DNA from 4 places in the Desulfitobacterium sp. LBE genome. Region 3 is predicted to be linked to each of the others. Evidence: riboswitches for the same ligand, from Rfam matches in the RefSeq annotation. Region 3 holds a riboswitch; each other region holds the start of a gene.
What was found. Region 3 has a riboswitch for molybdenum cofactor ahead of DESLBE_RS07705 (Crp/Fnr family transcriptional regulator). Riboswitches for the same ligand answer to the same signal wherever they lie in the genome.

Region 1 (7,619 bases), 220 kb from region 3:
ATCCCTGCTCGATAAGCCAGATCACTGGCGGTATGCAGACGGCCATCCAGTAAGCTTGTCAGTATCGCTGCACGGGATGTTTCCCCAAAGAGAGCAGCTATTTCAGCAATGTTTGGGTTTGGGCTTATACTCATGTCAACCAAATCCTTTCTCCTCAATAGTTTTCTCTTAAATGTCTGAAGTCTTAGAGTGCTCAGCATGGAAGCTTAAACATTTTACTTGGCTGATTATTATGTTACCAGCAATTATGCTGGGTGCAATAGCTATGTTTATGCATGGCCTGGTGCTTAACCAGTTGGAATTGCTTGCAAGCCATTATCTGCGGCATATATATGCTACCAAAAGGGACAGCCTAATATTTACGGCACGAAATCCTCCTAAGCCTAATTGATGAAGCTCAAGGGAACTGTCCGAGAAGAATGTCAATCCTGTATCATGGTTACAGGTCAATTGAATAAGGTTGCTTCTGATGTACACACACCTGTCTGGAGGCCGGCATATTCTATAACGTAGTATGAAAAAGACATGCCGGATAAGGATGGGTCATAATATGAGTGATATACTATCTGCCCGGACGCCTGGGCAAATCGCGTCCGAGATTAACCTTATTAAGGAACAAAGCGGTCAAATGCTGCTGGTCAACGCCGTCGAGATTGGGCGGCGGCTGACGGAGGCCAAGGAACTGGTACCTCATGGGGAGTGGATCAACTGGCTTAAGGAGTCAGTCAGTTATTCCCGCAGCACGGCGGCCAGACTGATGAAAACCTACCGGGAATACGGTCACCAACTCGCCTCACCCGATGGGGAAGACAGTGCAAATGTTGCAGCGCTGCATCATTTGGGCTATATGCAGGGACTCATCCTCTTTGGCGTCCCGGATGAAGAGCGGGAGCAATTTATGGCAGACAACGAGGTGGAAACCATGTCTGTCCGCGAATTGGAGCAGACCGTCAAAGAAAGGAAGCAGACGCCAGAGGAAAATGACCAAAACAGCGAAGCCAGGCAACAAGAGTTGGCAAGGACCGCGGAACCAATTCCAGTCATAACGAGAGTCATCAAGCCGAAACCGGTGCGGCCTGCCGAAAGTGTTCATCCCGACAGCGAGAGGTATGATGCCCAATACGCTATGCACCGTGATAACATCCTCAACAATTACGGAGAGCTGCTGAAAACCCTCGTCGCCCTGGACAGAACAGACCCGGTGAAGAAGGAAAGAAATAGAAAAGAGGCCTTGAAGATCGCCACCAACATGGCAACGACGCTGAAAGAGTATCCGCCCAGGATTAAGACGAATTTGAAGATTCATGGGAACACGACGCCTCCTTAATGCAAAACAGTTCGAGTCCTATTATCTCCACAGTAAAGGAAAGACGGTATGAGACCTGAACATTTTGATGAAATGTACAGATTCATACCGTCTTTTTATGCTCAAACCGAGAACAGGATTAAAAATCCCCTAATGAGCTGCTAATCGCTTATTTAATTCTTCAGCTATTTCAAATTCGACTAAATCCATATTTGTTCTACCAATATAACCGGCCGGAATATCATTGGCTCTTATGAAATCGACGGTTTTATAATAGGTTTTGTGACTCATATAGCTTGAATAGAAGAGAACGAAATCCACCTCTCCATAACTTCTCAGTTCAATCTTGTCATTAAAGCCATCTGCCGTAAGGATGGTGGGGAATTTAGCCTCCAAACGTTTCCGCCAACTTGGGGTCCCGCCGATGATTAAGAGCTTCTTGTTGGCGATAAACCTCGATAGATCCAAGGAGGTATCTGTAGGTGAATAGTCGTTTTTAAGATCGATGAAAAACTCCCGAAGCTGAAAAAGTTCCTCTCTATTTTTCATTTCCGCATCCAGGTTTATTTTAAGTCTATCGATCTCCTTATTTAACTCATTGATTTGTGCTTCATAAAATCTGCTTTGCTCTGATAAGGCATTTTTCAGTTTAAGCTCATGCGTTTCAATCTCGCTTTTCAGTTTGTGCGCCTGGATTTCAACAGTGTCCTTTGCCAATGATGCAGTATCCAGCTTTTCCTTAAGAGCTTTTAATTCGGAATAGAGGGCATCTTCATCACTATAAGTAAGATAAAGCTCCCTCGCTCTTAAGTATTCATTAAGCAGCATTTTCATAATATATCCGGCACCGAAGGATTGCACAACTTGAGTTTCATCAAATTCCGCTTTTCCTGTAGTTTTTATAAAGGCCAGCATAACTTTATCCAAATCATCCTGGTTAACCTTGGGTGCAATGAAATCAAGATCTAATTTATCTATGATCAGGAGATTGCGCAAACAACTTACCATAGTTTTTAAATCTTTATGGTTACTATAAAGAATATCTGAAGAGTTTTTTATTGTTCCAAGTTCATCCTTGACGATCTGTTTTACCTGGGCTAATCTGGTTTCTCTTTTTAATTCATTTTGAATATCCGTATTGATAGGGTTAATGTTAATAAACAAACTCGCCGCATTAAAGGCATTTTCGACTACTTGCAGGTTGATTATATTTTCATTTAATTGTTTCATAGTGTAAAAAAATAAAACAATCAGGGTTTCTGTTACCTTGAGGTTTTTGCTGGTGTCTTCTATGGCTGATAATTTCTTTCTAAATCCATCGTAATTATTATTTTGAGCGTAAACATAGATATCTTTGTAATGCTTCTTGATCAGCCGTAAGATCTTCACTTTGATCAGCTCGGACTGTTCAGCGCTTAGCAAAATACCTAAAGTTTTTTTAGCATAAATTTCTTGTTCCAGGTCGCCGCTGCTCAGCAAAACATGATTATATCCTGAAAATTCTTTAGTGCTTTCAAAAAACATTAATTTGTTCTGATTATAGATTGCAGCTACATCTTTTCGCATTTCCTTATTTAAAGACAATCCGACAGAAACAATGGCCATGAAATATTCTTCAGCATCATTGAGGTTTATATCATAGTTCTCCGCAAAAAATTCCATGACTTGTTTCATTTTTATACTTGCCAATGAAATTCACCACCTAACAGTTTTAAAATTTAAAAAAAATAATGGCTCCGCCAATAGAAAGCGGAGCCATAACTGATTTCATACACAGTTGGCTTTAATCCACCTCCTTTTCAAACGTGAAGGCATACCCGTTTCCAAGTATACCCCGAGGGCCTGGGCCCTGTCCGGTGTCCATAGAATTGCTCTTTAGGTTCATTCCGGCTCGGAGATCTTTTTCAGTTTTTAATCTAAATTTACTGTCAAAACCAGCACAATTGACTGGTATCCGATTAGCTCGGGAACATGCAGCTTAATGGTGATGTTTGTTTTATTTGCTTGTGTTAGTGTTGGTGAGAGGATGAAGTTTGTGAACGTCGCTATTGAACTGACATAAACATGATTTACATTCTTCCAATGATATTATACTGCATAACGTTTATATTTATCAATGGTTTTGTTTGGTTTTGGGAGAAAACGGTTTATTTTTTCCTAATAACACCATGCATCGATGCAAGCTGACGAAGCAAATTTCATGCGTAATGGGTCGCAAAAGTGCAGGGAAGGAAATGGGTATGGGTAATGAGTGATAGGTAATATGTAATGGGTGGTAATGCGATCATGAAATATATCGCAAATTATGGACAATATAACCATTAAAGCGATAGCTAAATAGTTGGTCCTAATAATCCCAGCAGGGTTAGGAGAGTTAATATGGATTCGTGTTTTGAACCGGTGATTTGGCCGGAAGATAAATTGCCCAAAGAAGCCGTCGCTTATAGGGAATGTGAAGTCTGCACGGAAAAAGCGCGGATCATTTGGGGAGAGGGTAATCCCAAGGCGCCTGTTGTTATAATTTTAGATAATCCAGGCGCCCGTGAAGACAAAGATGGCCATGAATATGTCTGCGGCACAAGGCAAACGTTGCAGACAGCTTTGCATCAAGCTGATTTGACGCCGGATGACATTTATATAACGTATCTTTTAAAATGCCGGCCCCTTCGCCGATACAATAAAGAAGAAGCCAGGGCCTTCAGTAAATCATTTCTGATCCAACAAATTAAAACCATACAGCCGCAATTGCTGGTTTGTCTGGGAGATACCGTTGTTCAGGCGATGTTTGATGACCAGGAGGCCCACGTAAAGAATCTGCGAGGATCATGGCATGTTATACTGGGATACCCCTGCATCGTCTCCTACCATCCCTTGGCAGTAAGGAGACGGCCCAATCTGGCACGTCAGTTTAGAGAGGATTGGGATATGCTGAGGCAGCGCTTATCAGGTTGTTGAAGATGCGAGATTGATCATACCTTGCTATCCACTCTGCGATATCCGCTAAAACCTCTGCAGACACTTTTTGCGGGACTTTGTACTCTTTTTTGAAATCCTTGACCCTGCCGTAAACCGACTTCATAAACAGGTGGTTCAGTCCGGAGTAGAGCTTGAAAGAGACATTGGGCTTACCGATGCAGATTTGCTGATAGAGAGCGAAATCCTTTTCTGCGGTGACTTGAAAATCCTTGTCGCCCTGCAAAATCAGCACGGGCTTTTCCGTCCTGGCAAGGTAATCGGCAGCAGGATGGGCGTCCATCTCCTTGAAATACCATGCGTAGGTTTTGCCAAAAACCTTCACCTGCTTGGCTTCTTCTTCACTCATGCCGGCGATGGCGGTGAATTTGGCTTTGAGCTTTGCGATTTGCTTATTGGCGATCCAGTGCAGCAACTTTGGCAATTGGCCCAGCATATCCTCGTTTTGACTCAATAAAATGTCGCTAAAAAGGCGCGGTGAGCCTGCGCAGATGATCATACCCGCGAAATCGCCGCCCTCAGCGTCAATGCGCGGTGCGAGCATCCCGCCGAGGCTGTGACCCAAAATATACACCTGGCCGGGGTCAATTCTGTTGTCATTTTTAAGCACTTTGGCGGCGAGGATGGCGTCCTCGATGGTGTCGCTTTTCACAGTTACAGCGCTGGGGCCTGCTTTCAGCAGCTGTTTTCCGTAAACCTTTGTGCGCTTGTCATAGCGAAGTACGGCGATTCCTTTATTGGACAGCCCTTCGGCAATATCGCGGAACGGCTTATTGGCGCCGATGCTTTCATCCCTATCCGCAGGGCCGGAGCCGTGCACCAGAACCACAGCCGGAACTCTTGCCGAACAATGATCCGGCAAGGACAAAATTCCCTGCAAAGGGTATGGTGTTTCTCTGCCAATGATTACTTCTTCATCCATGTCCATAACCTCCATGTTACCTTCCTATAAATCTCTCCATTTTTTGGACGAGCCGCCGGTAGCCAGGGTCATCCTGCAGCGAAGCGAAGGCTGGATTCATCAGTACATCCCGCAGCATGCTTTCCTTGATCACCTGCTCACTACGGGGGGCGGCTGCACCGCAATCCTTCAGCCACGGGTCAATCAGATCAAAGAAGGCATCCCCATGGAGCTCGAAGGGAAAGAATGCTCCCACACAGGTATCCACATAGTTGCCAAGCAGTTCAATAGCTTTGGCGTGGGAATTGTTCGCACAATACATACGGGCGCCCAGTGCGTAAAGCAGGATGACATTGTTGGGGTTCAGCTGTTTCATATTAAAAATTTGTGCCAGATCTGAGGCCCTCAAAAAGGCTTCTTCCGCTTTTTCAAAATGGTCCGTAGCCATTTGCAGGACGTTCAGCAGCCCTTGAAAGGCCACCATTACATACTGATATAGCTCTGTCTGCAAGGTTTCTTTGGCTTTGCCGATGTTGCCCATAACCTGATAGGCCTGTGCGATTAACATACCCTCCGGCAGCATGGGACGGATTCCTTCCCCAAGTAAATCCAGAACCTGCTGTGGCCTTTGCAGAGCCAGACAGCAAAGGGCCTGATATGAAACCGCTTCTTTGGCCAGCTGAACATCGCCGCTTTCTGCCTGAATCCGCTCACATAGCGTCACGGTTTCGTTCAGGAGGACCTCTTGGCGCTCCTGTGTTCCCGCCAACATGAAGTGATTTGTGTACAGCTTGACCAGTTGCACAAGGAGCGGGAAACAGGAGTAATATTTTTTGATGAGGGCAGCACACTCCGCGATCACATCTTCAAAAGGCCGACTAGCAAAATCGGCGGCTAACCGGGTGTAGAGCTTGGCGATGTCCGAGCGCTCCATTTGCGGAGAATAGCTCATCAACTCGTCGATGCTGATGTTAAAATAGGCAGCAAGCAGTGGGAGGAATGTGATGTCGGGATAGCTTTGCCCCGTTTCCCACTTAGAAACAGATGCTTTGGAAACACCGATATAGGCTGCAAGTTCATCCTGGGTGATTCCTTTTTCCCTGCGTTTGGCCACAAGGACCGACGCCAGATTGATTTCTTTCATCAATGTCACCTCCACTTATAGTATAAGGTTTACAAAGTCAACCTTAAAGCAACTTGTAGTTGACTTTTCAGGGAAAAATCAACTACAGGGAAACAGTATACTATTTTAAAACACAGTTCTCCATGTAGGATGAACTGTGTTTTAAAATAGTATACTGGGATTCAAAAATACAATGTATCAAGGAAAATAGTTAGGTGCTCATGGATCATCACTGCTATGACTCGGGATAGACGGCACCTTTTTTACCATCCACCGTGATGGTTTGTCCATCCCTGAAGATTTTGGTGGCGTTCTTCACCCCCAGCACCGCAGGTATGCCGTACTCCCTGGCGACGATTGCCCCATGGCTCAGGAGCCCGCCATGTTCAGTGACTACCGCGCTGGCGATAGAGAACAAGGGAGTCCAGGCCGGATCGGTATTTTCCGCAACCAGGATATCTCCGGCCTGAAATCGTGAGAAATCGGCGGGAGAACAAATGATTTTGACCTGGCCGCGCACCTGCCCCGGACTCCCGGCCACACCTTGAAGAGCTGAGCCCTGCCCGCTGTTTGCTGAGGGGACAGAAGATGCTTGCCTGGCTGTTGCTGCATCCCCGCTTAATTTAGGCCAGCCCTTAAATAAGGATGGCAGATCATCAAGGGCAACCCGGGGGGCCGATTTCCTTCTGTTGATCTTCTCATAGCCCTGGCTCCAGGCCAGCTGGTGGGACAGCAATCCTTCGATCTCTGCCAATGTTAAATAATAGATATCCCGCGGGTCAAGCAAATATCCTTGTGCTGTAAGCCTTTCCCCAAGGGTGACCACAGCTTTTTTGATTAAGGAGAAGGGCATGGTGACGTAAAAATGGCGGTTGTCTCGCAGAAGCATATAGGACTGGGTGGATTTAAGCAGTTTAGCGAAGATCTCCCTCTGTACAAAGTTCAGTTTGCTGCGAACCAAGACTTCAGTTTCTTCCCGTTCTTGTTGCTTTTGCTGCTCCCTTTCTTCCGGATTAATCCGTTTGTCGGCGGTAAGGCTGCCTTTCACCATGGCTAATACGATCCCCGGGTTCTCTCACCAGAAGTCTTCGGCGATATCCATGTTGACATTGAGATGCCCATAGTCCCCCAGAAAATCAGTCAATTGGGCTTGAAAAGCTTTCCCCTCTGCAGAATCAGCCAACCTGCTTAAAAATTCGGGAATAGTGCTCTGTGCCAATAATTCCCGCAAATAGGGCGATGAGGCAATGGTCTCAGTCAACTCCCATAGTTTGTTGTTGGTCCGGACGGTCAGATTATCGGGCAGGCCTGAGACC
Region 2 (7,619 bases), 450 kb from region 3:
CTGCATTCTGCAGAGCAGAGCGCGTCACTTTAGCGGGGTCAACGATACCGGCAGCAATCATATCTTCATATGTTTCGGTCAGAGCGTTGAATCCTACCCCACGGCCGCCATTGCGAACCTTCTCCACAACGATGGAGCCTTCGAATCCTGCATTATTGGCAATTTGACGGAGAGGCTCTTCTAAGGCACGATAGACAATAGCTACACCGGTCTTTTCGTCTCCGGTAAGCTTAAGGCTGTCAAGGGCTTTAGCAGCATCCACTAACGCGCAGCCACCACCGGCTACGATACCTTCTTCAACTGCTGCGCGGGTTGCAGCTAAAGCATCTTCAATGCGGAGTTTCTTTTCTTTCATTTCAACTTCTGTTGCAGCACCTACTTGAATCACAGCAACACCGCCGGCTAATTTAGCCAAACGCTCTTGAAGTTTTTCCCGGTCGAAATCAGAAGTCGTTTCATCGATTTGCTTTTTAATGGCTTCCACACGGCTCTTAATATCATCTTGAGAACCGGATCCCTCGACAATGGTGGTTTCTTCTTTAGTTACGCGAATTTGACGAGCACGGCCCAGCATATCAATCGTAGTGTTTTCCAGCTTTAAGCCAAGATCTTCGGTAATGACGGTACCACCAGTGAGAATCGCGATATCTTCCAGCATTGCCTTACGGCGATCACCGAAGCCAGGAGCTTTTACAGCAACGCAGGTAAAGGTTCCGCGGAGTTTGTTCAGAATGAGGGTAGCCAAAGCTTCCCCTTCGATATCTTCGGCAATAATCAGAAGTTGACGGCCGGCTTGAACGACTTTCTCAAGAACAGGGAGAATGTCGGCGATAGCGCCAATCTTTTTATCGGTAATTAAGATGTAAGGATCATTTAAAATAGCTTCCATCTTATCGGTATCGGTGATCATATATGCAGAGAGATAGCCCCGGTCAAATTGCATACCTTCGACAACTTTGAGCTCGGTGGTCATTCCTTTAGCTTCTTCTACGGTGATTACGCCGTCTTTGCCGACCTTTTCCATAGCATCAGAAATCAGAACGCCGATGTTGTCATCGCCGGCGGAGATAGAAGCTACTTGAGCGATAGATTCCTTGCTTTCAATGGGTTTAGCATTGGTTTTAATATCCTCGACAACAGATTCAACAGCCTTCTCAATGCCCCGCTTGATGCCCATAGGATTAGCACCGGCAGCTACATTCTTTAAGCCTTCACGGATAATCGCTTGGGCCAATACAGTTGCAGTGGTGGTTCCATCCCCTGCTACATCATTGGTTTTGGTTGCAACCTCCTTGACAAGTTGGGCACCCATATTCTCGAATGGATCTTCCAGCTCAATTTCCCGGGCGATGGTTACACCATCATTGGTAATCAAAGGAGCGCCGAATTTTTTGTCCAAAACCACATTACGGCCTTTAGGTCCAAGAGTTACCCGGACAGACTCAGCCAGGGCATTAACACCACGCTCTAATGCGCGGCGAGCTTCTTCATTGAAAACGATTTGTTTTGCCACCTGTAAGTTCCTCCTTAAAAATCCAAAATTCAAGGGTCAATAAGTAAAAAACACTGTACAATGTCAAGTTCATTAAGTGAATAAAGCAAAGAGTATTATCTTAGCCAATAACCGCTAAAATGTCAGTTTCCTTAAGAATAAGATACTCTTGACCATCATACTTTACTTCAGTACCGGCATATTTGGAATAAATCACGCGGTCACCCACTTTAACATCCAGGACGATGCGCTCTCCTTTTTCCATTTTTCCAGGTCCTACTGCAACGACTTCACCTTCTTGAGGCTTTTCTTTAGCCGTATCCGGCATGATGATTCCGCTTTTTGTCTTTTCTTCCATGGGGAGTGCTTTAATGACTACCCGATCACCTAGAGGCTTAATGTTCATTGAAGAAAGTCCCTCCTTAAGAACTCAAATATTATTTTGATATTGTTAGCACTCATTCCTATTGAGTGCTAACATCATACTATAATAATATGCAAGGTGGATGAAGAAATCAAATCCTGTCATTTGCATTTTTAAGAGATTTACAAGCGAAAACCTTCTATTTTCTCCTTATATCTTCCCCTTATTGCATCACTCTTAAATTGACAGAATCTCATAGCTTCGACTTGCATTCACTAAGCAATATATTGACCAGTCCCCGGGGGGTTTATTCATCCTTTGGACAAAAAATCATCACGGCATCTAAGAAGAAGGGATATCCAGCCCTCCCGGCCAGATACCCCTTCTTCTCATTCTTTTATTACCCTATGCCGTGCCTGCTCAATTTTACACGGCAAACCATCAATGAGTTCTTAATTTCTCATAGCGTTTGCGAATCTCTTCGATTGCGGAACCCAGAACAACTTGAACCATAGAATGGTCAAGATTCAAAAGATAGACCTTGGTTTTACCGATCTTTAAACTGGAATCGGCATATTCTTGTTCAAGAAGAATCCCCTCTCTTAATGCGTAGCGAATAAGCTCTTTCACTTGGGATATGGTAACTCCCAGATGATCCGACAGGGCGAGCCTCGCTTTGGTGGAAGCAATATACGTCATGCTTAGCTGAAGCTGAGCTATGATTGAGATTGCTTGTTCAAGATCCTTTTCAGGCTCATATTCCTGCGGTCGCTCCTGAGGGAGAAACTCACCGAAAAAGTCCCCGGAATCACTGAAGGCTTGAAGTTCGTGGTGCATGCTTCCCTTCACGCCGATAACTTTAACATCTTTTCCCCAGGCCCTTACTTTGCGAAGTAAAGGCAAAAAATCTCCATCCCCAGTTAGAAGAAGAAACACATCAAAGGTTGCGGTACGGGTGAGCAAGATCTCCTGCGCTTCCAATATGAGCTCCACATCCGCCGCATTTCGCCTTAATCCTGTACTGGCAAAATTGTTTTTTCCGTACACATGGCGTGTATATACATGAATCTTCTCAAAAGAAGTCTGGGCACGCCAGAATTCTTCCCGATCGAAATTAGCATAGAGATAAATAGCAGATAGAACATAGTCGTTTTTCTTGGCATACAGTTGAATGGATTCCATAAGGATTTCCGGAGTTAATTCATAACCTTGTTCAAAGAGTCCAGTCCATATATTTTCATAATCAATAAAAGCAATCGCCTTCAAAACAATGTCACCCCATTTCCACTTTCCCTTACTATAGAGTACGCAGGAAAAGGACAGGAGTGACAAGCAAAAAAATTTTTATATTGAATTGAACCTAAAAAATCTCAAAAACACGCTGAAGATGCCTATTGATGAACAGGCACAGCACACTCGCTGGCCTCCCCTTTGAGGATCTGAATTCCATGGGGCAAAGCAGGGACAAGGGCTGCCCAACACTCCTTACAGGCCTTAGGCGAACCCGGCATATTGATGATTAGAGTCTGCTTGCGCAAGGCCGCTACTGCCCGGCTTAACATAGCCTTCGGAGTAATTTTGTAGCTTTCATAACGCATCACTTCAGCAATCCCGGGGACCATACGATCCGCAATAGCAATCGTCGCCTCCGGGGTAACATCACGCAAGGAGAAACCCGTGCCACCTGTGGTCAGAATGAGATCTAAGCCCTCTTCATCGGCCCACTTTTTCATAGTTTGGGCCAAAAGCTCCTGATCATCCGGAAGAATGGTATAGAGAACGACCTCGCCGTCAATCTCTTTCACCAGTTCCTTGAGAACAGCACCGGAAAGATCCTCTCTTTGCCCCTGAGATCCTTTATCACTGGCGGTTATAACCCCAACCCTCAGCATTACTCCATCACCTCAACACTATCTCCCACATTAATAGAGCCGCCTTCCAGAACACGGATGAAGATCCCTTCCTTGGGCATAACACAGTCCCCCGCTTGATAATAAATAGCACATCGGGTGTGACATTCTTTGCCGATCTGTGTCACTTCGCCCACGCCGGTTTCACCTATCTTTAATTTTGTGCCCAGGGGCAGGCTCACCAGATCGATTCCTTCAGTGGTTAAATTCTCGGCAAAATCTCCCGGTCCTACATCAAGTCCCATATCCTGCATCTTCTTGATGCTTTCCATCGCCAGCAAGCTTACCTGACGATGCCAATCCCCGCCATGAGCATCTCCTTCGATACCAAAATCAACCTTCAGTACTCCCTCCCCTACATTTTTTTTCCGCATCCCTTTTTTCTCACTTGTACAAACTGCGATAATCTTCGCCATCATCATTCCTCCTAATTTATTTTAAATCATTCGAATTTATCTATTAAGTTGTGCCCTTTAAGTGATCTTCGCGAATAAAATGCCCGCTCTTGCCGCCGGTTTTTTCCATAAGCCGGATATCGCCGATGACCATGGTCTTGTCGATAGCCTTGCACATATCATAAATAGTTAAGGCAGCAACACTGACAGCCGTAAGCGCTTCCATCTCAACCCCGGTTTTACCCGTGACTTTGACAATTCCTTCGATTTCTATGGTTCCGGGAGGGACAATTTCGAAATTCAGCTTTGCTCCGGTAATAGCCAGAGGGTGACACATAGGAATCACATTTGAAGTTTGTTTGGCTGCCATGATTCCCGCGACCTGGGCCACCGCCAACACATCCCCTTTGGCAATCTGTCCTGAGCGAATCCTCTCCAAAGTCTCCGCCTGCATTTCCACCTTACCCCGGGCCGTAGCCACCCGGGTCGTCTCCGCCTTATCCGAGACATCCACCATACGTGCCCGGCCTTCTTCATCAAAATGTGTCAGTTCCATAATTATCCTCCAATCTGGGACATAATCCGTTGATCCTGCCAGGCCTGATCATTCATATGATGTTCAGCCGGCTTATTCCAAATCGCCTGGGCAAAAACATCCCTGACCTCGTCATCACTCTTGTTGGAGCGAAGCACTGCACGAAAATCCACTTCTTTGGAACTGTGTAAGCACAGGCGCAGCTTCCCGTCAGGCGTCAGGCGAATTCGATTGCAAGTGCTGCAGAAATGCTTGCTGATAGCGCTGATAAAGCCCACACTGCCCTTAAAACCCTCTGAAGTGATATATTCCGCAGGACCTCCTCCTTGAATATCGTGAGTGGCTTTAAGGCCTTCTAAACCCAGTATCGCTTTCATCTCATCGATAGATACAAAATCACTGCGTTTATCCGAGCTGATCCCGATAGGCATCAATTCGATAAAGCGAACATGAAGTGGATAGTCACGAGCTAATTCCATAAAACGGGGCAGCTCATGGCTATTGAAATCACGAACCACCACCACATTGAGTTTAACCGGATGCAGCCCTACTTCGAGAGAGCGGTGTATTCCCTGAAAGACTTTCTTAATATCCCCACCACGGGTAAGTTCCCGGAACCTATCTTCATTGAAAGTATCCAGGCTTATATTGACCCGATTAACTCCCGCCTTTTTCAGATCTTCCGCCATGTCCGCAAGAAGTATCCCATTGGTGGTCAGCATCAAATCTTCCACTCCTGGAATTTGCGAGGCATTCTGCAAAAATTCCAGAACTCCGGCCCTGATTAAGGGTTCCCCGCCGGTGATGCGGAACCGTCTAAAGCCCAATGTGGTGCTAATCCGCATGACACGCAATATTTCCTCATAGGTTAAGATGCGCTCATGAGGAATCCATTGGACTCCTTCAGCGGGCATGCAATATTTACATCGTAAATTGCAGCGATCTGTAATGGAAATCCTCAGGTATTCGATCTGGCGCCGATATTGATCTTGCATAGATTCCCCTCACCTTCACGTTCATTATTCCACAAAATAAATAAGCCCCACGGTCTGTAAAACCGCGGAGCTCCCGCATACCCTACAGACTCCTTTCCAAATGGGAGGCATTACTGTTTCCAATAATACCCGGTGCAGAATGCACGACTGGTAAACCATAGCTAACTTTAGGTTTCCAGTTTCGGAGCACATAAACATATTCTATTTGCTCATTATTCCATGTTTCAAAATAATTATAGCAGAATGAATGTAACTACTTGTAGTATACACCATTTTGGAGATTGCCAAAAGAGTTCAAAGCAATAATATTTCTTAATCCTTATTAATATTTCTTAATATATTCCAGATAAATAACATTTTTTCCATTAAAAATAATAAAGAATGTTCTTTTTACAGCATTAAATACTATGACTATTGTGTTGCCGCAGCTCCAGGCACTCCTGAGGGGTATTCATATTGCTTAAAAAAAGATGTATTGCGGGAAAATCCCGGAAATCCTTCTCCCTTAGATAACGCACTCTGCTGTATTGCTGAACAAGTTTTGTCAGTTTAAGATGCTTTGCCTTTAAGCTCTCGGCAAGCAAGGGGAGGCAATTCTTGTGGTAAAAAGCATGAAGAGGGTGAACTACACCCTCAATCTCGGGGACTAAAATATCCTCGCCTTTAATTTCTTCAGCCATAAATCGAATCACCTCTGTATTCAAAAAAGGCATATCGCAAGCAGCAAAAAATGCATAATCATAACGGGCTTCCCGCAGGCATGCTTCCAGTCCACCTAATGGCCCATGATCCGGATAATTATCCTTGATCACCTTTACTCCATAGTCAGCGTAAAGCTCCGGATGATTGCTGCTAATCATCACTTCCGCAAAAACCGCATTGAAGACAGCTAAGCTGTGTTCGATAAGCGGTGCCCCATCCCATTCAATAAAAGCCTTGTTGCAACCCATGCGGGAACTTTTCCCACCGGCCAGAATAATCCCGGTCATCGGCAGAAGGGTTTGTCCATAATCAGCACCCATATCCTATGTCTCCCTTATCTCTATCAACGTTTAAGCTTTTGTCTTATATTGTAACACAGATAGCGAAAACATGCCTAGGGTGGAGCTCTAGAAGGTTTTAACCATTGCTGCCTTTTTTCTGTAACAAAAAGAGAGTGCCCTACGCTATATACTGGATATAGCCAGGCACTCTCCTATTCTTATCCACTTCGAGGATAGGCCAACTGCGCTTAAATTACTTCAAAGCTTCCACACGCACACCACAGACCTTATATTCGTAGGTCTTGGTTACTTTATCATACGCCCCATTGGTTAAGACATTGGTCGGTGACTCCCTATAGTGCAGGGTCATAAAGAGCACCCCTGGCGGAACTCGTTTGGTTACCCAAACCTTGGTCACTACCTCACCGCGGCGGGAAACTACCTTGATTTTCTCACCATCCTGAATCCCCAATCGCCGGGCGTCCTTAGGATTAAGCTCAGCCAATTCCTCGGGGGCATGCTCATCCAGCGCCGCCGAGAAACGGGTGGAGATGTTATAATGCTGCAGCTTGCGACCCGTGGTCAGCAGGAATGGGTACTCTTCATCGGGCAGCTCATCCGGCAGTTGATGCTCAATCACCGTGAACACGCCTTTGCCGCGGGTAAATTTCCCTTGGTGCAGGAACTTCGTGCCCGGATGCTCGGCGTGGGGAACCGGCCATTGCAGGCCTTTTTTGCCCAGACGCTCATAGGTAACACCAGCAAACTGCGGTGCCAAGGAGGCAACCTCCAGCATGATCTCTGCAGGCGATGGGTAAGCCATCGAGTACCCCATCCGGTTGGCAAGCTCGCAAATGATTTCCCAGTCCGCCTTCGTATTGGCGATCGGCTTAATCGCCCGGTTAACCCGTTGTACCCGACGCTCGGTATTGGTGAAAGTACCGT
Region 3 (7,619 bases):
AAGGCTATTGGCGCTAAGTCCATAGCCTTTTTCATAATGTCAATTTCCATGCCGTGGGGCGGCAGCATCAGATGCTGAAAAATTTGACCCGGATCGCGTAGCTGCACCGCTCAAGCCCGAAAAACAGCCCAAGGGTTTTGCTTTACAAAAGGGAGCTTGAGCCTGGCCGAGCTGCGCATCCAACGGGCCAAAGATCTGCTGCAAACCTGTTCTTCGGTGAAACAGGTGGCCGAATGCGTGGGCTTTTCAGATAATCCCTATTTCAGTAAAGCCTTTAAAAAGCAAACCGGGGTCTCCCCCTTGGAGTTTCGCCGGCATCTTAAAAAAGAATGAACTTTGAAATCCCAAGAGGGCGGACTGCAAAAGAGGGTTTGTAAGATTCGAATCCGGATTCGAATCTTACAAGCCCTCTTTTGGTTCAAAATATAGGATATGCTTCTCACCGGCTAGGCGTGACAGAAGGTGAAAGAGCTCAAATAACAAACAAAAAAGATGATAAAAGGGCTGGGAAGTGATATAATTGTTATGGAAATATTATGCAGAAAGGAGAGGCTTATGAAGCAACGCTTATTGGATCGGCTGCTGGAAGAAAAGGAAATGAAGCTGAAAGGCGGTCTGTACCATCGGACCCAGATCAAACTGGCCTATAACTCCAACCGGATTGAAGGCAGCCGCCTTTCTGAAGATCAGACCCGGTATATTTATGAAACGAACACGATCACTATGGAACCGAATGAAGCGGCGAGTGTTGACGATATTATTGAAACAGTCAATCACTTTGCCTGCTTTGATTATATGCTTGCCAATGGGGATGAGGAACTATCGGAAGGAATGATTAAAGAATTCCACCGGCTCCTGAAAGGTCGTACATCGGATGAGCGCAAGGAATGGTTTCAGGTTGGAGACTATAAAACAAGACCGAATATGGTTGGGGACATGGAGACAACGGCACCGGCAAAGGTTGGCCGTGAAGTCAGTAAACTTCTTTCCGACTATCATAATAAAGGGAGGATTACCATAGAGGATATTGTCGATTTCCATCATCGGTTTGAGAGTATACATCCTTTTCAGGATGGTAATGGACGAGTGGGCCGAATCATTATGTTTAAGGAATGCCTGAAGCATGATATCATGCCTTTGATCATTGACCATGAGCATAAGTTATTTTATTACCGTGGCCTCCAAGAATACAAAAGAGAAAAAGGATATCTCAGGGATACCTGCCTGTCGGCACAGGATCAATACGCAGCAATGGCAGCTTATTTCTATCCGGACATAATTCAGCCGGGGCAGGAAATGAATTAATCCCGACAAAGAGAATAGCATATAAGCGCCTTTTAGCTTCAATTGAAACTGAAAGGCGCTTTTTTGTCAGAACTACAGCTGAAAATATGCTGTATTGCGAAATTGCCGGCCAGTGCAGCACCAAAGCCAAAGCAGATGAGACTCACTGTCCATCTGCGGGCATCGCTTGCCCCCACCTTAAAGCCATCATCGGCCTGCCCCCCAAAGCGTAGCTCAAGGGGAGCCGCTTTTATGGCTATTCCGAGTCATTTGTCTTAACGGATAAATTTGTTCTAATCGCGGGAGGGTATTCCTGCAGTGTCTGAACCATGTTGGTCGCAATTTCCAAGGCCTTTTTCCGGTTGACTTCCTTCCGCGCCGTGTCTATCCTGCTCTGGACCACGAGTGTTTTCAGCAGCTCATTATAGGCGCTGATCAGGTTGTCGCGGTGCAGGGCAAACAGCTCGTCACACTTCTTGCTTTCGGTGTAGGTTTCGGCGGTTGGCTGCACGGTTTTGGGCTGTACTTTTCTCAGCTTTGGAGTTACCTTGACGACCGGGACCAGTTCCGTGCTCTGTTTTTTTTCCTGAACAGCTGCCTGAAGTTCTCGTTTGCTCATCTTTTCAACATCATGGCAGGCCAAAAATTCTTCCCGCTCCTCCGCCGGAATTCCCAGAAGGATAACCGCCTGGGAGAAACTAAGATTCGAATCCGGATTCGAATCTGGCAAGCTCACGCCGGGTGAGGCGGATTTAGGCCCGAATTCCCGGTAGATCCGCATCAGGTGATCGGCTGTCCGCTGGGAATAACTGACTTCTTCCTTCAGCCATTTCCCCCATTCCCCATAGGGGAGCATTGCCTTGGCTTCCGTCAGGCAGCGCCCGATCTGAATACAGCTTTGGAGCATGATTTTGTCGGTCCGGCTTTTTATTAAGTTAATCTCGGACGCAATTTGCGTCGGCGTCCGGACAGATAATTCAACGTCCATTTTGGTTACACTCCCTTTAACCGGAAATATTCTACAGAGTATACAACAGAATATTCCAGTCCCTAGGCGAGTGTGAGGGCTTCAACTGCGGTGTCCTTTCACTTTTTAGACGGAAATACGCCATTGCCCCCATGATTACATTGGAAAAATAGGTGAGGGTGGCAATATGGCGCTCCTGACTGCTGGGCTGGATATAGGCAATGCAATAGACATTATGCTGACCCCAGCCGATCTTGATTAATTCCTTATTGAAATCAGTTTGCTATAAGCGTTGCCCATAATGATGTTCTGAAACAAGGACAATAAATAACGGTGTCCTATGGGGTGCAGAGGGGAGTAATATTCCAGAACCTGACTGATGTAGGGAGCGAAATGGTCCAGGAGCAGAAGATCACTGTCCCGAAAGGGGCGGTTATGATGATGAAAAAATCGCTTTTGGCAAGAAGAATTTGGAGGAATTGCTGGAGCAAATATAAGCATCCTCTTTCACTATAATAGTGGGGTGAGGATGCTTTTTTTATGTGCAGCGGGATGCTATAATCAGGCTGAATTCAGGCGATAGAAGACAAAAATATACCGGATGAAATAGATATTAGAGTCCATTTGGTAAGCCTGAGAAGGCCGGGAAAGATATTTCCTTGACTTTCCTGTGCGGAGGACAGTTTATAATCATGGCATGGAGGTGAATTCATGTATAAGATCAGTGATTTTTCGAAAATTACCAAACTGACGGTCAAGGCTCTGCGCTATTACGATGAGGAAGGAATTTTAACGCCGTCCCATCGTGATGAAAACAACTCGTACAGATACTATGATGATCATGATTTTAGCAAAGCCCAATTTATTGTTTTGTTAAAATCCCTGGATTTCTCCATTGCCGAGATCAAGGAGATTTTGGCCAACGGTGACAGGGAAGCGGACCTGTCCTACTATCTGGCCGAAAAGAAGCAGCAGATTTTAGATAATATAGCCAAGGAAAATGCGCTGATCCAAAAGATGAATCTCCATATTCAATCCCCAAAAAAGGAGGAAAGAACTATGGAATATCCAATTGAAATCAAGGAGTTTCAGCCCGTAACCGTTGCATCCATCCGTTATCAAGGGAGTTATCGCGATGTCGGCACCTATATCGGAACCCTTTATAAGGCGGTCAAAAACAATGGAGCCGGTGCCCCATTTAACCTGTACTACGACGCTGAATATAAGGAAGAGGCGGATATTGAAATCTGCCTGCCAACAAAAAAGCTGATTCAGAACCCCAGAGTAACCGCCAAAACCTTGGGGGCAGTTAAAGCTCTGTGCACAATTCATAAGGGTGGGTATGACTCCCTGAATTTAGCCTACAAAGCGTTGCTGGATTATGCTCACCGGAATCATTTAAAATGCCTGACCCCCTCCCGGGAGGTTTACCTTAAAGGGCCGGGCCTGATTTTCAGGGGCAATGAAAACAATTATCTGACGGAAATCATCATTCCGATTGAGGAGGCTTAAAATGGCCGGTGAAAAATTGGATTACAAAAAAGCCTATAAAGATCTCTATCTGCCCAAATCCAAGCCTATGCTGATTGAGGTGCCGCCCATGAATTTTATCATGGTAGACGGTCAAGGGGACCCCAATCCGGAAGGGGGAGAATACCAGCAGGCTGTGGAACTGCTTTATGCCATCACCTATACCATTAAAATGAGTAAATTGAGCGGCAGCCGGCCCGCCGGGTATATCGAATATGTGGTTCCCCCTTTAGAGGGACTATGGTGGTGTCGGGGCTCAGCTTTTGATCTGCAGGATCGTGAATCCTGGCTTTGGACGTCAATGATCCGGCAGCCGGAATTTGTTACTGAGGAGGTTTTTCAGTGGGCAGCGGCGGAATGCCAGCGAAAAAAACCCGGGCTTGATGTTGCCAAAGTCAGGTTTGAGAAATTCAGCGAAGGCTTATGTGTGCAGATGATGCATCTCGGGCCTTTTGCGGATGAGCCGGCCTCCCTTGAGAGAATGAAGGCTTTCATGGAGCAGAATGAACTGGTGGATATGACCGGTGCTGAACGCAAGCATCATGAAATCTATCTGTCCGACCCCCGCAAAACCTCCCCGGAAAAGTTGAAAACCGTGCTGAGACATCCTGTGGCAAAAGCTTGAGGCAGGTTCTCTTCCTTCAATACAATAACTTCTTGCTGCTAAGCCTGTTCCAAATACGAATGCGTATCCGGGGCGGGCTTTCTTCCATTAGTTCACCTCGAAATATGGCATACTATTAAGAATTCTTATTCTCTCATTGTATCCGACTGGTTAAAAAATAGAGCGCAAGGAACTCGAAAAGGGATTTTAAGGGATCTGCAAGGGAAAGCACAAGGGGGACGCTGTGAAATTTTCGCGGCGTCCCCCTTTATAAGTAAAATATTAGAAAATGTTGCCGGTGGCTTAATTATGTCATGGAGGGATTAGCTCACTGGACCAAAGGAAGGTAGGAAAGGGTGTTATGTTTACTTACATCAAAAGTGCTGAAGAAATCCAATTCATTGTTCAGCCATATCTTTCCGTATCCGAGTTCTATCAAGCCCTGGCTTTGCAATTTCTTCAGACCAAGGGTCACGGATGGCCGGTCGGCATTCACAATTTCAGCCAGATCCTCATGGGTGATATTCAAGGGGATCCTATTCCAACTTTTTCCCTGAACCGTATTAAGAACCATGAGGGCCCGCTGAACCCGGTCATAAACCTTATTCGTATTCATAATCCACTGCTGCCGCATAAAGGCATTGGAAATCAGGTCGTTTGCCAAAATAATCTTTTCTAACAGTGATTTATCATTGTTTAAATAAAGTTTAAGCCCTGCAAAGGGAATTTTGCATACTTTCATTTTTGTGAGCGTTTGAACATGATAAGAGACAAAAAAACTGCTTTTCGAAGGAACGATCGAGCCAAATGCATACTCTTTCCCTAAAAGAGCCAGGTTTAATTGTTCTTCCACACGGGTATCGTCATACATGATCCCCATATTCATTATCCCTATCCCGCTGATAATAATATAAGCATTCTGATCTTTTGCTTCTTCGTAGATAATCTGGCCTTTTTTGAAGGTTTCGGTTTTTTGCGGATACGTATTCTGTAAACCTGGATTCTGACAGTAAGACGAAAATAAACAGGAATGATTAATCGAACATTGATTATTCATTGATATTCTCCCTCCATGTTTAAAAATCATCAAAAGTCTTAGCTGGACAGATTGATTTTATTTAAACTGCAAGACAGATACGTATATTTGTATGATAAAAGCCGATATGCTTGGAGCAAGACAATCCGTTGGTTTTAAGAGAAATAATTATGCTTTGCGGTTCAATATAAAAGTTTATGCATATAAAACTCCCCCTTTTCAGCAATCAAAAAAGAAGACAGACCAATAATTAGGCTAAGCATTTTCGCCAACCTTTGCCAGTCAGTCTCCTTTCCAATGCGGGAGGTATAAAAGTTTCCTTTTATGCCCTGTGGGTTTGAAACCCAGGTTAATAATCCGTAGATTTCGGTGATTCCGGTAGGATTATTAACTTCAGAGATTTTTTTACACGCGATATTTGTTTTTAATATCTTTATTGTACCATACCTCACGGGCAGTCCAAGAAATTATTTTTCAGAATCGTCATTCTCCTTTGATTTTTATTGAGATCTATCATTAATTATAAAGCAGCTGACAAATCAATTCTGTTGGAATTAAAACAATTGGTAATCAATCTTCTTAAAAGATTAACCTGAACGGGCTCTCCGGAGCCTGTATTTTTATGTATCCCCCTTATTCATGATCAGGGATAGGTATGATCGGAAGCAAGCCGGTATCAGTCCCGGAATCGTGGCAAAATGCAATCTCATTACCTTTTGGAAATATTGGCAATTGTACGAACTACAACTGAATTGATGGAGAAAGCTTGCTAATATTTTAGTTAAGACAGGTCGGTCTTTCATAAGGTGGTTTCTTAAGAAGGGAGGGATGGGGAAGATAAAAAGTCCTGATCATCTGACATCCGGATTTTGAAACTGGATCTTGAAGGAAGAGATCTCGGGATGAATGCAAAAAAGCACCGGCTTTGGTCTGGGACACGATGGTTGTTCAAGAATTGAAACCCCTTCATATGCTGGCATGTTAAGGTTATCACAAGTAATGCTATTCATGGGATTTGGCAGTGCCCCCGGCAAATGACCGAAAGGGTGAATCGCCAAAAGCCAACAACAATGAAGAATCTGCGATTCATGAAAAGAGGTGTATTTGCTTATGTGTTTTCGCCCCCCTAATGTTTCCAAACCGACGCGATGCGCCTGCGGCACACTGAATCCGCCGAATGCCCCAAAATGCCGCAAGTGCGGCACCCCGCTCGCGGCTGAGATCGAGACCTTTATCTGTCCGCGCTGCGGCACTCAGACCCCGGTGACGGAAACGGCCTGCAAAAATTGCGGCCTGACTGCGGAGGAAGCCGCGGCCTACATGAACCCGGACGAGTGATCCAACTTACCTGAAAAGGGGGATAAAAATGATCAATCCTTTTCAAGCGGCGCCCAACTCGAAAAAAATCATGACTTTAGCCGGTATTTATATCGCTCTCCTGGGCCAGATTTTTGTCTCCGCCGGCCTCTCTGTGATCTTGCCGGCAGCGGCAAAGGACATCGGCGGTGAAACGCTCTATCCGCTCGCCTCGACCATCAGCGGTCTGATCAGCATTGCAGCCATGCCGCTCTTTGGTTACTATGGCGCCAAGAATCCGGCCATCAAGCGTATCCTGGTTGCCTTCGGCGTCTTTGTCGGCGCCTTGGTGTCATTCGGTCGCGCTATAGCGCCGAACATGGAATTCATCGTTATTGTCAGTATCTTCTGGGGTCTGGTCAGCGCCGGCATCTATGTTCTCGGTTTCTCGCTGATCCGTGACATGTACGAGACGGAGAAAGCGGGCTTATATCTCGGCTTGACGGGCACGATGATGAGCGTGTCCATGCTCATCGGTCCGACGCTGACCGGTATTCTGATCCAGACCCTCAGTTGGCGCGCCGCCTGCCATGTGGTTTGGCCGATACTGACCCTGGCCGCCGTCCTTATTTTCTTCGGGGTTAACGTCACCAAGGAGGAAGCGGCGCCTTTGGCCGTACCCTCTATGAAAAAGGTTGACCTGGTCGGCGCCTTCGGTTTCGTTCTCTTTCTCGGCGGCATTATTTTATCGCTCTCACTGGGACCGAAGTCCAGCAGACCTTCCGCTATTGAGATGCCCTTCGGCAGCCTGGGCAATAATATCATGATCGTCCTGGCCATCATCGGCCTCATCATCCTGATCGCGATGGTCAAAACGAAAGGGGACGATGCTATCCTGCCGG
Region 4 (7,619 bases), 2.2 Mb from region 3:
CATGCCGAGATGGGCAGCGCGCCCCATCAGGATGACATCCATGACCGAATAGGAAAAAGGGGGGTTCGTCGATTGAGGGACATAGCCGATCTTTTGCGCGATTTTGGCCCGGGACCAGCGCAGGATGTTTTCACCGTCGATACTGAGGGTACCGCCAAGGATTGGGATCAAAGCCAGCATCGACTTAAACAGGGTAGATTTCCCGACACCGTTTGCGCCCAGCAGGCAAAGAACTTCTCCGTCTGTCAGGGTGAAGTTAATATCCCTGAGAACCGGTTTGTGCGCAGAATAACCGCAAACACCGTCCTTTAATGCAAAGAGCATGTCTAGCCCTCCCTTCCGTACATCATAAGACCGATAAAAAACGGAGCGCCGATGATCGCGGTGAGCACGCCCAGGGGGATCTCCACGGCAGTGAGGGATCTCGCCACATTATCCACCAGGAGAAGAAAGACACCGCCACCCATGACCGTTGCCGGAATAAGCACCTTGTTATCCGGTCCCACCAACCTTCTCATCAAATGGGGAATGACGAGGCCCACCCAGCCGATCAAGCCGCCGATGGAAATCGAAGCCGCTGTTAATAATGTCGAGCAGACGATCACAAGACGGCGCAGCTGCTTTGTCTCGATGCCGAGAGTCTTGGCTTCATCATCGCCCATGGATAAAACATTGAGCCGCCACCGTACCAAAAAGAGGGGTATGGCGCCAATCAGCATGAGGATGATGGCCCACTTGATATTAGTAAGAGTGATATTGGAAAGGCTCCCCATCAGCCAATAGGTAATGGCGGGCAGTTTGTCCCTCGGATCGGCGAGAAACTTGATCAAAGAGACAATGGCGCTGGCCAGGGAGGAGATAAAGATGCCTGAGAGGACAAGAGACAGAGAAGGGTCCCGCTTGATGCGTGTGCCTACCAGGCAGGCTAAGGCCACCGCTCCCAAGGCGAAAACAAAAGCAAACAGCTGAATATAAAAATAGCCAAGACCGCTGAAGATAGCGATGGCCGCTCCCAATGACGCTCCGGCGGAAGCACCGAGAATATCCGGCGCAACCAGCGGATTTTTGAACACTGTCTGGTAGCATGCGCCGGACAGAGCCAAAGCTGCACCGATCAGAACCGCGGCCATAATACGCGGGAAGCGGATAAAGAGAACCACCGTTTCATGGTTTTGGGGCCAGGTTGCTTCAATCGGAAAAACCGCCGAGAGCATGATTAAAACAGTCTCCTTGAAGGGAATGCCCTCGAAGCGCCCAATGTTGAATGAGACCAAAAAAACGATAATCAGCATAGCAGCTAAAATCATCAGTCTAAGATGTGCCGCCCGTATTTTTTTTTGCCGCTCTGAATTGACCATAAACTTTCCTCCAAAATCAAATCAAAAATCTCTAAATAAAAAGGCCGTATCTCCCGTCTCGAAAGATACAGCCGCAACAACACCTATCAGCAATGATAGATGCACAAGTCTTGTGTTCTCCTTCTCAACGTGGAAGGCGGCATCGTTTCCAATACCACCCCGTGAACCTGCATCGCGCTGCCAAGGCGCGCAGCGATACTGTTCAGGCCTGAAAACCGTAAACTAAGGGATAGGTCGGCAGGCTCGGATACTCATATAAAATTATGGTCATCATTATATCACTAATAAATAGCTAATTCTATAAAAAAATATTAACATTTATTAATTTTTATTAGTTTATATCATTTTAAATTAGTTTTGATTAGTTTATATTCCATTGATATTTATTCCTTTTATTGTTTGTTATTAGTTTTTGTTAGTCTCTATCAGCTTTCAGCAATTGGCCTTTTCCCGATATTACCAATTCTCCTGGCGAGTAAATTTAAGAAATTCGAAACCACCTAAAATCAAAAACAAAAATATGAGCCTGTCTCAGAAAGATAGTGTGAAATAACAAAAGAGGGCACCGGCAGAGAAGTGCGAATGTATGATCTTCTGAAGAAACGGACATAGTTCGGGAGGAAATGTGGGATGAACATCAAAAAGACTCCCCTATGCGTTGTAAGCCGCATTGAGAAGTCTTTTTGATCAATATCCTTTGCCCTGATCCCGGAAGTGCCGTTCAATCTCACGTTTAGCATCCCGTTCGGCAATATCCTGGCGTTTATCGTAGTTCTTTTTCCCCCGGCAGACCCCGAGTTCGATCTTAGCCAGGCCACGCTTAAGATAAATCTTGGTGGGAATCAGGGTCAGGCCCTGTTGCTGCACTTTCCCGACCAGCTTGATGATCTCGGAGCGGTTAAGGAGGAGTTTGCGCTTGCGCAGGGGATCATGATTAAAACGGTTCCCCTGCTCATAGGGGCTGATGTGCAGCTGATAAAGCCAGACTTCACCGTTTTCGATCCGGGCATAGCTGTCCTTGAGATTGACACGCCCGTTGCGAATGGATTTGATCTCGGTTCCGGTGAGGATAACTCCGGCTTCCAGCTTCTCTTCCACAAAATAATCATGATAGGCTTTTCGATTGTCAGAGATGACTTTTATCCCTTCAGATGCCACAAAGCTCCTCCTCTCTATGAGTTATCACGTACAGTGTAAACTTTCAGATCCTCAGTATAACATAGACTTTCGCCTTTTTCCAGCAGAGGCCGCCGTCCGGCCCAGTCTCTCTTCCCCCACAGCCTTCCTGCCCGGCTCAGTGCAAAAAAGAAGCAGGGGAACTTACTCCCCTGCTTCCCAGCCTAAGTCGTTTTAAATTAAGAGCGGCGCGATAATCAGAGAAATCGTACCCATAACCTTAATCAAGGCGTTTAAGGACGGACCGGCCGTATCCTTGAAGGGGTCCCCTACAGTGTCCCCGATGACAGCTGCAGCATGGGTGGGGGTTCCTTTACCGCCGAGATTTCCGGCTTCAACATACTTCTTGGCATTGTCCCAGGCTCCACCGGCGTTAGCCATGAAGATGGCCATGAGCAATCCGGAAACTGTTCCACCGGCCAGCATTCCACCTAAAGCATCCTTACCGAGTAAAAATCCTACCAGGATCGGAGAGCCGATGGCTAAGAGTCCAGGAACAATCATTTGACGAATAGCAGCTTTAGTGGAGATATCCACGCAAGCACGATAATCCGGTTTAGCCTTTCCTTCCATAAGACCAGGAATCTCACGGAATTGACGGCGGACCTCACCAATCATTTCGAAAGCAGCTTTACCTACAGCTTCCATAGCAAAAGCAGAGAAGAGGAAGGGCAGCGCAGCTCCGATGAAGAGACCGATAATCGTGGTGGGTACCAGGATGTCGATTCGATCCAGATGAGCAAGCTCAGAGTAAGCATTAAAGAGAGCTAAAGCTGTCAAGGCCGCGGAACCGATGGCGAATCCTTTCGCCACCGCAGCAGTGGTGTTCCCTACAGAGTCCAGTTTATCCGTGGTCTTGCGGACACTGGGATCCAGATCAGCCATCTCTGCGATACCGCCGGCATTATCGGCAACAGGTCCAAAGGAGTCGATGGCTACAACCATACCGGCAGTAGAAAGCATGGCCATAGCAGCCATAGCAATACCAAAGATACCGGCTGCTGCAAAAGAAACATAAGTAGCAACACAGATCACGACAACAGGAAGAGCGGTACTCTTCATTCCGGTAGCCAGACCTTGAATAATATTGGTGGCGGCACCGGTCTCAGAAGCTTTGGCAATAGCTTGGGCAGGAGCCTTCTGATTCGAAGTATAGTACTCGGTCAATAAACCGATCAGAATATTCACAACCAATCCACAGACAATAGCAATAAATATATTGTTAGCAGTCAGCGTTAAGCTTTCACTGACATAGACAGGTTCAGTGATCATCAATTGGACGATGGCGTAGGAAGCAATGGCCGTTAGAAGGTTAGTTCCCCATAAGCCTTTGTTTAAAGCCGTTTGAGGGTTGGCATTTTCCCCGGTGCGCACGAAAAAGCTGGCGATAATCGAAGAAAGTATTCCCGCGATACCGATCATCAGCGGCAGCATAAGTCCGGAAACTCCCCCTCCTAGGGATTTGAAAGCTACAGCGCCAATCAGCATCGCCGCAATGGTGGTAGCAGCATAAGATTCAAACAGGTCGGCTCCCATCCCGGCGGTATCACCCACATTATCCCCGACATTATCGGCGATAACAGCAGGGTTACGGGGATCATCTTCAGGAATGCCGGCTTCGACTTTACCTACCAGGTCCGCACCCACGTCGGCTGCTTTGGTGTAGATACCACCGCCGACACGAGCAAACAAGGCAATGGCACTGGCACCAAAGGCGAAGGAGTTAATGGTCTCCGCATCCTGGAACCATAGGAAAAGAGCGGCAACCCCAATGAGACCTAAGCCGTTAACAGAAAGACCCATAACCGCCCCGGCGCGGAAGGACACGCCCAAAGCCTTGTTCAGGCTGGTCCGGGCAGCTTCCGTGGTCCGGGCATTAGCCCGGGTGGTAATTCCCATGCCCACATAACCGGCCACAGCGGAAAGCAGCGCTCCCACCAGGAAAGATACAGCCGTTTGCCAGCCTTTTAAAAAAGTTAGAATAAGAAAGATTATGATTACAAAGGGAATCAGTGTTTTGTACTGACGGTTGAGGAATGCCATGGCACCCTCTTGAATCGCGAGAGAAATCTCCTGCATCCGAGCATTTCCCGGGCTTTCTTTTAAAACGCTACTTGCGAAATAGAAGGCAAATGCCAGCCCGACGAGACCTGCTAGGACAGCCCATATAGGCGTTGAAGCAAAATCCATTGTCAAAAAACCCCCCTAAATAATGAAAATTTTTATATTATGTAATGAGCCAGGTGTCCCCCAAATACTAATTCAGTTTCCGTTTGGCGCCATTAAAATTACAACCTGGGATTGTTCATTATTGATTTTGGTAAGGTAATGGATATTTTTTTAAAAGGATTATCTTTCTGCGATGATCTTCTATTTCTACGGAAGCTGAATAAAGGGAGCAGGGGACCTGGCCTTATTTCATGAGCCAGGCTACCCCCAGAGAACTCAGCAAAAATATTGCAGCTGAAGCTATGCTAACTTTTTGAAAGACAGCGTCCAAGCCCTTCTTTTTCCCAAAGAAGGATTCGCTGGCACCACCAATAGCTCCCAAACCTGCACTCACACCGGATTGAAGTAAAACCGTTGCGATCAGGCCTAAGGAGCTAAGAACTAATATTACGGTTAGAAAAATCACCATACCTATTCACCTCCTCAATCTATTGAAAACCAATCGGAAGCAATCGCCTGCCTATACCAGGTAAACCGCCACTTCTCCCCTGTTTTAAGACACAGAGAGGGTGTGGCGGTCATTCCCTATGGTTTTAGCCAGTACCGCTATTTTAGCATAAAAATTTGACAAATGGCAATAGTCTATACCCTAGCTGTCAATATATGGCCCTTAACGGCCCAGAGCCTCATGGCCCGTGTAAACTCCGGTTTCCCCCAGCTCTTCCTCAATGCGGAGAAGCTCGTTATATTTTGCTACCCGTTCTGTCCGGGCGGGAGCTCCTGTTTTAATCTGTCCCGCATTCACAGCGACAGCCACATGAGCCATGGTCACATCCTCGGTCTCCCCGGAACGATGGGAGATGACCGTTGTGTAACCGGCACGTTTGGCCATTTCAATGGCATCCAGAGTTTCAGTAAGGGTCCCGATCTGATTGAGCTTAATTAAGATCGAATTGGCGCATTTTTCTTTGATGCCCCTGGCCAAGCGGGCGGGATTGGTGACAAACAGATCATCCCCGACCAGCTGAATCTTGCTTCCCAGTTTCTCGGTAAGCTTTTTCCATCCTTCCCAGTCTTCTTCGGACAAACCATCCTCGATGGAAACGATGGGGTACTTTTCAACCAGCTCTTCGTAGTAGGCAATCATTTCATCCGCCGTCTTGGTCAGGCCTTCTCCTTCAAGATGATACTTGCCATCACGATAAAGTTCCGTAGCCGCTACATCCAAGGCCAGAGCGATATCTTTGCCAGGTGTGTAGCCGGCACGCTGAATGGCGTCCATAATAGCCAGGAGGGCATCGGCATTGGATTCCAGGCTGGGAGCAAACCCGCCCTCATCCCCAATGGCAGTGGCCAATGACTTTTCCTTAAGGACAGCTTTCAGACTATGATACACTTCGGTTCCCATTTGCAGAGCTTCGGCAAAACTCTTGGCACCGACAGGCATGATCATAAACTCTTGAATATCCACATTATTATCGGCATGCTGACCACCGTTGAGGATGTTCATCATGGGAACGGGGAGTTCTTTGGCATTAACCCCGCCTAAGTATTGATAAAGAGGAAGCCCGACGCATTCCGCAGCCGCTTTGGCATTAGCCAGAGAAACCCCCAGAATAGCATTGGCTCCCAGCTTGCCCTTGTTCTCAGTGCCGTCCAGAGCAATAAGCTCCCGATCGATAGCCGGCTGGTCAAAGGGGTTTAACCCTTCCAATTCCGGAGCAATCACCTCATTGACATTCTCTACGGCTTTAAGAACGCCTTTACCCAGAAAACGGCTCGCATCCCCATCTCTCAGTTCAACGGCTTCAAAAGCACCTGTGGAAGCACCGGAAGGAACAGCCGCCCGGCCCATGGAACCGTCCTCCAAAAGAACTTCCACCTCAACGGTAGGATTGCCACGGGAATCCAGGATCTCCCGTCCATAAATCTCTTCGATATAACTCATAGGGCTTACCTCCTAAATATAGTATTCATCAAATCAAGGACTTGCCAGTCATCTCCTGAGGCTGCGGAATCTCCAGCAGCCGGAGCATCGTCGGCGCCACATCCCGCAGGGCCCCGCCTTCCCGCAGGGTTTTACCCTTAAGCTGATCATTAACCAGGATCAAGGGCACCGGATTGGTCGTATGGGCCGTTAAGGGCTGGCCGGTTTGCAGGTCCACTTTCGCTTCCGCATTGCCATGATCGGCGGTTATAATGACGGTTCCCTGGCGCTCTAAAACCCGGGGAACGATTTGCCCGATACACTGATCCACCGCTGCGATGGCTTTGACCGTAGCTTCAAACTCTCCTGTATGGCCCACCATATCCGCGTTGGCAAAGTTCAGAATGATCACCTCATCCTCTTCTCTTTCCAGACGCTTTAAGAGCTCCTCGGTAATTCCATAAGCACTCATTTCCGGCAGCAGATTATAGGTAGGGACTTGAGGAGAAGGAATAAGACAGCGGGTTTCCCCGGGACAAGGTTCCTCTACCCCACCATTAAAAAAGAAGGTGACATGGGCGTATTTTTCTGTTTCAGCGATGCGCAGCTGCTTTTTCTGATGTTTGGCCAGAACCTCCCCCAAGGTATTGTCTAAGTTCTGAGCCGGAAAAGCCACGGCCGCCCCTTTCAGCTTATCGTCATATTCGGTCATACACACATAATGGAGTTGCAAAAGTTTTCCCCGGTCAAAGCCGGTAAATTCTTCATCCAAGAGAGCATAGGAGATCTCCCGGGCCCGATCGGAGCGGAAATTGAAGAAGATAAAACTGTCACCGTCCCGAAGCGGTCCCACAGCCTCCCCTGCCGAGTCGACAATGACTGTAGGTGCCACAAACTCATCCGTGACCCTGACATCATAGGATTGTTCAATGGCTGCCAAAGAATTAGGCGCTTTCAGACCTTCCCCATTCACTAAAGCCCGGTAACCC

Region 1: it holds a riboswitch for molybdenum cofactor, as region 3 does, so the genes downstream of both, DESLBE_RS08775 (keratin) here and DESLBE_RS07705 (Crp/Fnr family transcriptional regulator) in region 3, are expected to answer to the same signal.
Region 2: it holds a riboswitch for molybdenum cofactor, as region 3 does, so the genes downstream of both, moaA (GTP 3',8-cyclase MoaA) here and DESLBE_RS07705 (Crp/Fnr family transcriptional regulator) in region 3, are expected to answer to the same signal.
Region 4: it holds a riboswitch for molybdenum cofactor, as region 3 does, so the genes downstream of both, DESLBE_RS18025 (iron ABC transporter permease) here and DESLBE_RS07705 (Crp/Fnr family transcriptional regulator) in region 3, are expected to answer to the same signal.

The regions. Positions count from the first base shown of each region.
Region 1 covers NZ_VLKD01000001.1:1,838,039-1,845,657, reverse strand. Annotated here, with positions in the region: gene DESLBE_RS08785 (winged helix-turn-helix domain-containing protein) at 1-134, opposite strand, end outside; gene DESLBE_RS08780 (DUF3102 domain-containing protein) at 551-1,327, shown strand; gene DESLBE_RS08775 (keratin) at 1,457-2,995, opposite strand; molybdenum cofactor riboswitch at 3,083-3,215, opposite strand; gene DESLBE_RS08770 (uracil-DNA glycosylase) at 3,686-4,261, shown strand; gene DESLBE_RS08765 (alpha/beta fold hydrolase) at 4,215-5,201, opposite strand; gene DESLBE_RS08760 (helix-turn-helix transcriptional regulator) at 5,218-6,324, opposite strand; gene DESLBE_RS27255 (PEP-utilizing enzyme) at 6,539-7,354, opposite strand; gene DESLBE_RS08755 (PEP/pyruvate-binding domain-containing protein) at 7,379-7,619, opposite strand, start outside.
Region 2 covers NZ_VLKD01000001.1:2,065,001-2,072,619, forward strand. Annotated here, with positions in the region: gene groL (chaperonin GroEL) at 1-1,513, opposite strand, end outside; gene groES (co-chaperone GroES) at 1,614-1,898, opposite strand; gene DESLBE_RS09810 (NYN domain-containing protein) at 2,298-3,122, opposite strand; gene DESLBE_RS09815 (MogA/MoaB family molybdenum cofactor biosynthesis protein) at 3,248-3,748, opposite strand; gene DESLBE_RS09820 (MOSC domain-containing protein) at 3,748-4,182, opposite strand; gene moaC (cyclic pyranopterin monophosphate synthase MoaC) at 4,226-4,717, opposite strand; gene moaA (GTP 3',8-cyclase MoaA) at 4,720-5,691, opposite strand; molybdenum cofactor riboswitch at 5,764-5,890, opposite strand; gene DESLBE_RS09835 (molybdenum cofactor guanylyltransferase) at 6,090-6,713, opposite strand; gene fdhF (formate dehydrogenase subunit alpha) at 6,928-7,619, opposite strand, start outside.
Region 3 covers NZ_VLKD01000001.1:1,615,896-1,623,514, reverse strand. Annotated here, with positions in the region: gene DESLBE_RS07730 (helix-turn-helix transcriptional regulator) at 157-333, shown strand; gene DESLBE_RS07725 (Fic family protein) at 556-1,305, shown strand; gene DESLBE_RS27245 (hypothetical protein) at 1,392-1,517, shown strand; gene DESLBE_RS07720 (DUF3102 domain-containing protein) at 1,541-2,272, opposite strand; gene DESLBE_RS07715 (MerR family transcriptional regulator) at 2,963-3,763, shown strand; gene DESLBE_RS07710 (GyrI-like domain-containing protein) at 3,765-4,406, shown strand; gene DESLBE_RS07705 (Crp/Fnr family transcriptional regulator) at 4,714-5,442, opposite strand; molybdenum cofactor riboswitch at 5,693-5,832, opposite strand; gene DESLBE_RS07700 (zinc ribbon domain-containing protein) at 6,532-6,759, shown strand; gene DESLBE_RS07695 (MFS transporter) at 6,788-7,619, shown strand, end outside.
Region 4 covers NZ_VLKD01000001.1:3,784,315-3,791,933, reverse strand. Annotated here, with positions in the region: gene DESLBE_RS18030 (ABC transporter ATP-binding protein) at 1-324, opposite strand, end outside; gene DESLBE_RS18025 (iron ABC transporter permease) at 327-1,358, opposite strand; molybdenum cofactor riboswitch at 1,460-1,619, opposite strand; gene smpB (SsrA-binding protein SmpB) at 2,046-2,516, opposite strand; gene DESLBE_RS18015 (sodium-translocating pyrophosphatase) at 2,709-4,724, opposite strand; gene secG (preprotein translocase subunit SecG) at 4,948-5,172, opposite strand; gene eno (phosphopyruvate hydratase) at 5,374-6,651, opposite strand; gene gpmI (2,3-bisphosphoglycerate-independent phosphoglycerate mutase) at 6,680-7,619, opposite strand, start outside.